3 linked regions of the Marichromatium purpuratum 984 genome follow. The protein of the gene in region 2 interacts with the protein of the main gene of each other region in a pairwise test. Links are inferred from orthologs where the notes say so. Each region holds a gene or a part of one and is shown on either strand. Other genes may lie near its edges. The genes, in order: MARPU_RS05445, grxD and MARPU_RS02275.

Region 1 (3,010 bases), 2.1 Mb from region 2 along the record:
GACACCGGCATGGTGGTGGTCTTCCTCAAGGTCGGCATGGAGGTGCGCTGGGAGAGCGACAAGAGCGTGCAGGCGATGGTCGACGAGGGCGTGCGCCGCGCCTACACCCACCCCGACAACCCGCTGCGCGCCTCGATGGTCACGCCGCCGATCGGGGCACGCAAGAACACCCGCGACAACACCCCGGCGATCGTGCACATGGAGCTGGTGCCGGGCGACAGCCTCGAGGTGAAGATCGCCGCCAAGGGCGGCGGTTCGGAGAACAAGTCCAAGTTCGCCATCCTCAACCCCAGCGACAGCCTGGTCGACTGGGTGCTGAAGACGGTGCCGACCATGGGCGCCGGCTGGTGCCCGCCGGGAATGCTCGGCATCGGTGTCGGCGGCTCGGCCGAGCAGGCGATGCTGATGGCCAAGGAGGCGCTGATGGAGCCGATCGACATCCACGAGCTGCAGCAGCGCGGCGCCGAGGACGAGATCGAGGCGCTGCGTCTGGAGCTGATGGAGAAGGTCAACGCGCTCGGCATCGGCGCCCAGGGGCTCGGCGGGCTGGCGACCGTGCTCGACGTCAAGATCCACACCTACCCCACCCACGCAGCCTCGCTGCCGGTGGCGATGATCCCCAACTGCGCGGCCACCCGTCACGTCGAGTTCACCCTCGACGGCAGCGGGCCGGCGAAGCTCGAGCCGCCGCGCCTGGAGGACTGGCCGGCGCTGGAGTGGGACGGCGCCGCCGGCTCACGTCGGGTCGATCTCGACACCCTCACCCGCGAGCAGATCGCCGAGTGGCAGCCGGGCGAGCGCCTGCTGCTCTCGGGCAAGCTGCTGACCGGACGCGATGCCGCGCACAAGCGCATCACCGAGATGCTCGCGCGCGGCGAGTCGCTGCCCGAGGGGGTCGACCTCACCAACCGCTTCATCTACTACGTCGGCCCGGTCGACCCGGTCGGTGACGAGGTGGTCGGCCCGGCCGGTCCCACCACCTCCACGCGCATGGACAAGTTCACCGAGCAGATGCTCGCCGAGACCGGCCTGATCGGCATGGTCGGCAAGGCCGAGCGCGGCCCGGCGGCGGTGGCGTCGATCGCGCGACACGGCGCGGTCTATCTGATGGCCGTCGGTGGCGCGGCCTATCTGGTGGCCAAGGCGATCAAGTCCTCGCGCCTGGTCGCCTTCGAGGACCTGGGCATGGAGGCGATCCGCGAGTTCGAGGTCGAGGACATGCCGGTCACGGTCGCGGTCGACAGCCGCGGCGAAGCGGTGCACCAGAGCGGCCCGGCCGAGTGGCGCGCGCGCATCGGCAAGATCCCGGTCGAGATCGAGTAAGACGGGCCGGGCGACGCCACAAGGCGTCGCCCGGGTGCCGCGCAGGCGGCACCCGCCCTGCCCTCACCCCGCGGCGCGCTGCGCTGGGGTCAGGGTGCGGATCGAGATGGCGTGCAAGGCACCGCTGGCGATCTCCGCCTTGACCGTCTCCATCACCAACCGCTGCTTGGCCAGCGGCGTCAGCCCCTCAAACCGCTCGCTGACCACCACCGCGTCGAAGTGCTCACCATCGCCAGTGACCTCCACCTCGGCCTCGGGCATCCCCCGACGAATCAGATCGGCAACCGCTGTCGTCTCCACGTCTCGACTCCTGCGCAGGCTTGAGAATGAACGCGCGCCGGCTCGGCGCACCCGCCAGAGATTGGTGCGGCGCGGCCCTGGCTCAAGCCAGCGGTCAGCGGTCAGCGGTCAGCGGTCAGCGGTCAGCGGTCAGCGGTCAGCGGTCAGCGGTCAGCGGTCAGCGGTCAGCGGTCACGAGGATTGAACCGCAAAGCCGCCAAGGGCGCGAAGAAGGGAAAGAGCAAGCAACAAGACGCTCACCCAAAGTCCCCCTTTAACAAAGGTGGATTTAGGGGGATTCATCGCCAAAGGGGGAACTCGGCTGGGTATTTCGACCGACGACTCTCGACATCTGCAGCTTCCAGTAGCCAGCTGACAGCCGCCAGCAAGAGGAGCGCGCTCAATGATCGCTGCGGGTCAACGCGTCTCGACATTCTTTGTGCGCTTGGCGACTTGGCGGTTCGAATCAGCTACCAGCTACCAGCTACCAGCTACCAGCTACCAGCTACCAAGGGGATTGAACCGCAAAGCCGCGAAGAACGCGAAGGACGCGAAGGACGCGCAGAGAAGAAAGGCTTGCAGTCACCAGTCACCAGCTGCCACCCACCGTGGGAAGCCGGCACCACCGCCGAGACCTCGATTCCATCAAGTCTTCTTCACGCCCTTCGCGGCTTTGCGGTTCGAATCAGCATCCAGCCTCCGGTCGGCGAAGCTGGTGTGCTTGATCGGCGATTGACGGGCAAGACGGTATCTTGGCGGTTCAACCATTTCCCCGCCCGATCCGTCCACCCGGCGGATGAACGCAACCGGGCCGCGGGGATATAATTGGCGGTTTTCCCCAGTCCGCAGCCAGCAACGCCAGACACCCCCTATGAGCGAGCTTCAAGCGCAACTCGACAAACGTCGTACCTTCGCCATCATCTCCCACCCCGACGCCGGTAAGACCACCCTCACCGAGAAGCTCCTGCTGTTCGGGGGCGCGATCCAGCTCGCGGGCACGGTCAAGGGGCGCAAGGCCGCCCGTCACGCCACCTCAGACTGGATGGAGCTGGAGAAGCAACGCGGCATCTCGGTGACCTCCTCGGTGATGCAGTTCCCCTACGGCGAGGCCACCGTCAACCTGCTCGACACCCCCGGCCACGAGGACTTCTCCGAGGATACCTACCGCACCCTCACCGCAGTCGACTCGGCGCTGATGGTGATCGACGTGGCCAAGGGCGTCGAGGCCCGCACCATCAAGCTGATGGACGTCTGCCGGCTGCGCGACACCCCGATCCTCACTTTCGTCAACAAGCTCGATCGCGAAGGCCGCGATGCCATCGAGATCCTCGACGAGATCGAGCAGGTGCTGAAGATCCGCTGCGCGCCGCTGACCTGGCCGATCGGCATGGGCAAGCGCTTCCGTGGC
Region 2 (3,118 bases):
CGGAACAGACCGGGCGGGTGCGTTTCGCCTCCAACTCCCAGGCGCTGTTGGCCGCCGGCGGGGTCGATACCGCGGTCGATGCGGTGGCGCTCCATCATCTCTTCACCCTGCACGCGGTGGTGCCGGCGCCGCGCACCATCCTGCGCGGGGTGCGCAAGATCGAGCCGGGCCACTGGCTGCGTCTCGACGCCGATGGCCGACGCAGCGGCGGGGCCTACTGGCAGCTGGAGGCGACGCGTCCGGCGCAGCCGCGCGACGAGGGCGAGTGGCTGGAGGCGATCCATGCCGAGCTGCGCCGCGCGGTGCGGGTGCGCAGCGAGGTCGCCGACGTACCGGTCGGGGTGCTGCTCTCCGGCGGGCTCGACTCCAGTCTGCTGGTGGCGCTGCTCGCCGAGACCGGGGTGAGCGATCTGCGCACCTTCTCGGTCGGTTTCGAGGACACCCCGGAGGAGTCGGGCAGCGAGTTCTTCTACTCCGACCAGGTCGCGGCCCATTACGCCACCCGCCACCAGCGCTTCCAGGTGCCCAACGACCAGGTGCTCGAACGTCTGCCCGAGGCGATCGACGCCATGGCCGAGCCGATGTTCGGCCAGGACGCGGTGGCCTTCTATCTGCTCGCCGAGCAGGTCTCGCGCGAGATCAAGGTGGTGCAGTCGGGGCAGGGGGCCGACGAGGTCTTCGGCGGCTACTTCTGGTATCCGCGGATGCAGGCCGAGGCCGGCGGCAGCCGGCTCGAGCGCTTCGCCAAGCACTATTTCGACCGCGATCACGCGGAGTACCTGCGGATGGTCGCGGCTGCCCACGGCGGTGCCGATCACACCGCCGAGCTGATCGGCCCGGCGCTCACCGCGCCCGGTGCCGATACCTTCATGGATGCGGTGCTGCGTCTCGATGTCACCACCCTGATCGTCGACGACCCGGTCAAGCGGGTCGACAACATGACCATGGCCTGGGGGCTGGAGGCGCGGGTGCCCTTCCTCGACCATCGGCTCGTCGAGCTGGCCGCGCGCTGCCCGCCCGAGCTGAAGCTGCGCGAGGGTGGCAAGTACCCGCTCAAGGCGCTGGCGCGCGGGCTGCTGCCGGCGGCGGTGATCGATCGCCCCAAGGGCTATTTCCCGATGCCCGCGCTCAAGTACGTGCGCGGGCCCTTCCTCGCCTTCATGCGCGAGCTGCTCGACTCACGCGCCTGTCGCGAGCGCGGGCTCTACCGGCGCGACTACATCGAGCAGCTGCTCGCCGCCCCCGACATGCACCACACCCGCATCCAAGGTAACAAGCTGTGGCACCTCGCCGCGCTCGAGCTGTGGCTGCAGCGCAATGTCGATGGCGTCGGCGCCGGTTGAAATCGGCCCGGTCGGCCCGATCCTCGTGCCAGCGATGACAGGATCAAATCCGGTACGAGGTGAGCGATGGACGTGTTGGAGCGTATTGGCGAGCAGGTCAAGAACAACCCGGTGGTGATCTACATGAAGGGCACGCCGCAGTTCCCGCAGTGCGGGTTCTCGATGCGTGCGGCGCAGGCACTCCAGGAATGCGGCGTGCCCTTCGCCTATGTCAACGTGTTGCAGGACCCGGAGATCTTCGAGCACCTGCCGCGCTATGCCGACTGGCCGACCTTTCCCCAGCTCTATATCGACGGCGAGCTGGTCGGTGGCTGCGACATCACCCTCGAGCTGCATGCCGGGGGCGAACTCAAGCCGATGATGGAGCAGGCGGCGGCGCGCGCCGAGGGCGGCGCCGACTAGCGCCGCCTGGGTCTCACTCGGGGGCGGGCAGTCGCTCGCCGCTCTCCCAGAAGCGCAGTGGATCGAACTCGTTCCAGCGGTTGACGATGGTGCAGAACAGTCGCGCGGTCTGCTCGGCGTCGTAGAGCGCCGAGTGCGCCTCGCTGTTGCTCCAGCCGAGCCCGGCGGCGCGCGCGGCGTTGGCGAGCACGGTCTGGCCGAACATCAGCCCGCTGAGGCTGACGGTGTCGAAGACGCTGAAGGCATGGAAGGGGTTGCGCTTGAACTCGGTACGATCGACCGCCGCCTTGATGAAGCCGAGGTCGAAGTGGGCGTTGTGCCCGACCAGGATGGCGCGGGTGCAGCCGGTGTTCTTCACCGCCTTGCGGACCGGGGAGAGGATGCGGTTGAGCGCCTCGTGTTCGGGCACGGCGTCACGCAGCGGATGGTCCGGGTCGATGCCGTTGAAGGCGAGCGCCCTGGGGTCGAGTTCGGCGCCGACGAAGGGCAGCACGTGGCAATGGACCGCGGGCGCGGGTTCGAGCCGGCCATCGGGCGCCATGCGGATGACCACCGCGGCGATCTCGAGCAAGGCGTGGCGCTGGGCGTCGAAGCCCGCGGTCTCGACATCGACGACGACCGGCAGGAAGCCGCGAAAGCGCTGTGCAATGCCGTCTGGAATCTGTTCTTCACCGTTCATCGCGACAGCATAAGTGGTTTGGTCGGCAACGCCAATCCTGTTGCCCATGCCGGCCGCGTCAGGGGGCTGCGCTGTGGTAGGATCGCGACTCGTTGCGTTGAATCAGGTGAAGGACGTCGAGATGGACACACGCGGGTTCAAGTGGCTGGGAATCTTCGGGGCGGCACTGCTGCTGGCCGGTTGCGCCTCCGGCGCGGCGCGCGTGAGCGATCCACGCGACCCGCTCGAGCCTTACAACCGGGCCGTCTATCGCTTCAACAGCGATTTCGACAAGGCCTTCATCCAACCCACGGCGCGCGCCTATCGCAAGGTCACGCCGGAGCCGGTCGATCGCGGCGTGACCAACTTCTTCGCCAATGTCGCCGACATGACCTCGGCGGTCAACAACGTGTTGCAGTTCAAGATGTCGCGCGCCGGCAGCGATGTCGGTCGAGTGTTCATCAACTCCACCGTGGGCATCCTCGGGGTGTTCGACGTTGCCACCAACGTCGGGCTGCCGAGCTACAAGGAGGACTTCGGTCAGACGCTCGGTTACTGGGGGCTTGAGTCCGGCGCCTACTTCATGTTGCCGATCGTCGGTCCGAGCAGCATCCGCGACACTTTCGGCTTCGCCGGTGACGTGGCGCTCGACCCCTTCTTCAGCCTGAAGAAGAACCAGATCTACTGGGGAGCCGTCGTGCTGCGCGCGATCGAT
Region 3 (3,118 bases), 2.8 Mb from region 2 along the record:
GCTCTCCAAGAGCATACGGGCAAGGGCCGGTCGCGGTAAATGGGGCCGCGGCGGCGTTGTAATCACCAGGGGCGGGCGCTGTATAGTGCCCGCTCGTCCTGAAGGCTTTGATTCGAGAGGAGGTGTGGATGGAATCCATGACGACATGGATCGGGGTGCTCAACGGCTGGGTCTGGGGTCCGCCGATGCTGGTGCTGATCCTCGGCACCGGGCTGTTCCTGCTGCTCGGCCTGCGGCTGATGCCCTGGCTCCGGCTCGGCTACGGCTTTCGCATGCTGTGGTCGGGACGGCGAGGGCATGGCGAGGGCGACATCACCCCGTTCAACGCGCTGATGACTTCGCTGTCGGCGACCGTCGGGACTGGCAACATCGCCGGTGTCGGCACGGCGATCGCGATCGGCGGTCCCGGGGCGCTGTTCTGGATGTGGTGCACCGCACTGGTGGGCATGGCGACCAAGTATGCCGAGGGCGTGCTGGCGGTGAAGTACCGCGAGGTCGACGCCAAGGGCAACCATGTCGGCGGTCCGATGTACTACATCAAGAACGGTCTCGGGCGGCGCTGGTTGTGGCTGGGCGCGGCCTTCGCGGTGTTCGGTGCCATGGCTGGGTTCGGTATCGGCAACATGGTGCAGGCCAACTCGGTGGCCGATGCGCTCAACTCCAAGTTCGCGCTGCCCAAGGCCTGGGTCGGCGGGGCGATGGCGCTGCTGGTCGGGTTGGTGCTGATCGGCGGCATCCGCTGGATCGCCCAGGTCGCTGGCAAGCTGGTGCCCTTCATGGCGATCGCCTATGTGCTCGGCGGGCTGGTGGTGCTCGGACTCAATGCCGAGGCGCTGCCCGGTGCGGTGGTGCAGATCGTCGAGTACGCCTTCTCGCCCACCGCCGCGGTCGGCGGGTTCGCCGGCGCGACCGTGATGATGGGCATCCAGATGGGGGTGGCGCGCGGCGTCTTCTCCAACGAGGCCGGGCTCGGCAGTGCGCCGATCGCTCACGCCGCGGCGAAGAACGACAACCCGGTGCAGCAGGGCACCATCGCCATGCTCGGTACCTTCATCGACACCCTGATCATCTGCACCATCACCGGGCTGGTGATCATGGTCACCGGCGCCTGGACCAGTGGCGAGACCGGTGCCAGCCTCTCGACCGCGGCCTTCGGCGCCGGTCTGCCCGGGGTCGGCGGTTATGTGGTGGCGCTGGGTCTGGCGCTGTTCGCCTTCACCACCATCCTCGGCTGGAGCCTGTATAGCGAGCGCTGTGTCGAGTATCTGTTCGGGGTGCGCGCGATCCTGCCGTTCCGGCTGGTGTGGGTGGCGGCGATCCCGGTCGGCGCGATGGTCAAGCTGGAGTTCGTGTGGCTGGTGGCCGACACCCTCAACGCGATGATGGCGCTGCCCAACCTGCTGGCGCTGCTGCTGCTCAGCCCGGTGGTGTTCCGGCTGACGCGCGAGCACTTCGCCCGCGCCTGAGGTCGGGCTGAGGGGTCAGGCGGCCCCGGAGCCGCCCTGGCAGGGCGGCGACTGCGGTGCGGCGCCGCCCTTCTCGTGCCACTCCTCCGGGGTCCAGGTGTGCTGGCTGAGTGCGTGCAGGCCCTGCTCGAACTCGTCGGCGAGCAGGCTGTTGATGGCGCGGTGACGCTCGATCAGCGGCTGTCCGGCGAAGCCTTCGCTGACCACCAGCAGCTTGAAGTGTGACTCGGCGTCTGGGGTGACGGCGTGCATATAGCTCTCATCGACCACGTCCAGATGCATGGGGTCGAATGCCTCGCGGATGCGGCGCTCGATGCGGGTCCGTCGGTTCATCGCTCATCTCTCCCTTGGTTCGATTGGATCGGCGGCGTGGCGCCGCCGGTGATCTCGATGTGCTCGGTGCTGCGCAGCGACCGTTGCATGGCCGCCAGGACCTGATCGAGTGCGGGGTCGTGACGCGGATCGGCGAGCGTGGCGTGATCGATGCCCTCGACCCGGCCATAGAGTGCGCGACGCAGATGCTCACGGGTGTGGATCTGGTGGCGCAGGTCCTCGACTAGGTGTTCGAGTTCGCTGCGCGTGGGCGCCTGACCGAGGGTGTGGAACAGCTCGGCGAGCGCGGTGAACAGCCCCCGGGCACGTGTATCGAGCCCGAACTCGCGCGGATCCCAGTCGCGCAGCGTGGTGTCGCGTCCGACCCAGATCCGGTAGCTCTCCTTGTGCAGGGCGTGATAGAGCGCCTCCTCCGAGACCAGGAATACCAGCAGGTGATGCCGGTTGGCGTCGTAGGGGGCGTCGCGCACCTGCCAACGGCACTCGCGCACCAGGCGATGGATGCGGATGTGTTCGCGGAAGTCGGCGGCCTGGAGCTGGTCGAGGATGAGCACCGTCGGCTCGCCCTCGCTCTGCGCGCAGGCCTCGCTGACGGTGAGGTCTAAGGGCGCGATCGGCGGTTCCTCGCGACCGAGTTCGTCGCGGCTCGGCGGCAGGATCACCTCGGGTTGGGGCGGATTGGTGTCGGTGAAGTCGTGATAGATGATCTGGCGCATCCCCAGCGCCCGGGCCAGGGCGTTGGCGAAGGCGCTCTTGCGTCGGCCACCGTCGCCGGCGACGTTGAGTGCACGTAGTCCGCGCGGCCTGCTCTCGAGCAGACAGCGGACCTCGAATTCGTAGTCGTCGTTGGACTCGAATCCGTGCTCGGCCATGCGTTCGCGCAGACTGGACATGTACGGATGATAGCCGCTTGGTCGCGGCGGGAGCCAGCCTTCCAGCCGTCGGGCATTTGAGCCGCCGGCCTACCAGCGACCAGCTATCAGCCTCCAGCCTCCAGCGACCAGCGACCAGCGACCAGCGACCAGCCACCAGCCACCAGCGCCAGGGGGATTGAGCCGCAAAGACACCAAGGGTGCGAAGGGGATAGAAGCCGAGACCCTTTCGTGTGCCGGTCGCCGCTGCAGGCCGCCTTTCGGGCTTCCCTGCGTCCGGTGAGTCTGGCAACCGTGGGCACGGTCGAGTTAGGCCGCCCACTGGTGACTGACCAGCTGGTAGCTGGCTTTCCGCCGACCCCGCCACGCCTTGCCCGGCCTGCGGATCTGCAGACCGTTCGCTTGCTTTGCGTCCTTCGCGCCTTCGCGGTTGGAACCAGCTTCCAG

Evidence for each region.
Region 1: the proteins of grxD (region 2) and MARPU_RS05445 interact in binary tests that used the Escherichia coli proteins (3 or more experiments, as listed by UniProt). The link is inferred for Marichromatium purpuratum 984 from one-to-one orthologs.
Region 3: the proteins of grxD (region 2) and MARPU_RS02275 interact in binary tests that used the Escherichia coli proteins (3 or more experiments, as listed by UniProt). The link is inferred for Marichromatium purpuratum 984 from one-to-one orthologs.

The regions. Positions count from the first base shown.
Region 1 is NZ_CP007031.1:1,198,368-1,201,377, reverse strand. What follows is about bases 6-2,863. They hold MARPU_RS05445 (BolA family protein), read right to left. Parts: upstream 1,624-2,863; coding sequence 1,387-1,623; downstream 6-1,386. Other genes in these bases: MARPU_RS05440 (peptide chain release factor 3), read left to right, coding at 2,474-2,863; MARPU_RS05450 (fumarate hydratase), read left to right, coding at 6-1,323. Also shown: more of MARPU_RS05450, read left to right, coding at 1-5; more of MARPU_RS05440, read left to right, coding at 2,864-3,010. UniProt on the Escherichia coli protein: Involved in cell resistance against acid stress.
Region 2 is NZ_CP007031.1:3,319,987-3,323,104, reverse strand. Bases 112-3,077 are described here. They hold grxD (Grx4 family monothiol glutaredoxin), read left to right. Parts: upstream 112-1,409; coding sequence 1,410-1,745; downstream 1,746-3,077. Other genes in these bases: MARPU_RS14385 (MlaA family lipoprotein), read left to right, coding at 2,546-3,077; rnt (ribonuclease T), read right to left, coding at 1,759-2,424; MARPU_RS14400 (N-acetylglutaminylglutamine amidotransferase), read left to right, coding at 112-1,343. Outside these bases: more of MARPU_RS14400, read left to right, coding at 1-111; more of MARPU_RS14385, read left to right, coding at 3,078-3,118. UniProt on the Escherichia coli protein: Monothiol glutaredoxin involved in the biogenesis of iron-sulfur clusters.
Region 3 is NZ_CP007031.1:494,504-497,621, forward strand. Bases 141-3,106 are described here. They hold MARPU_RS02275 (BolA family protein), read right to left. Parts: upstream 1,800-3,106; coding sequence 1,482-1,799; downstream 141-1,481. Other genes in these bases: MARPU_RS02270 (alanine/glycine:cation symporter family protein), read left to right, coding at 141-1,466; MARPU_RS02280 (hypothetical protein), read right to left, coding at 1,796-2,692. Also shown: more of MARPU_RS02270, read left to right, coding at 129-140. UniProt on the Escherichia coli protein: Transcriptional regulator that plays an important role in general stress response. Has many effects on cell morphology, cell growth and cell division. Acts by regulating the transcription of many genes, including dacA (PBP-5), dacC (PBP-6), ampC and mreB.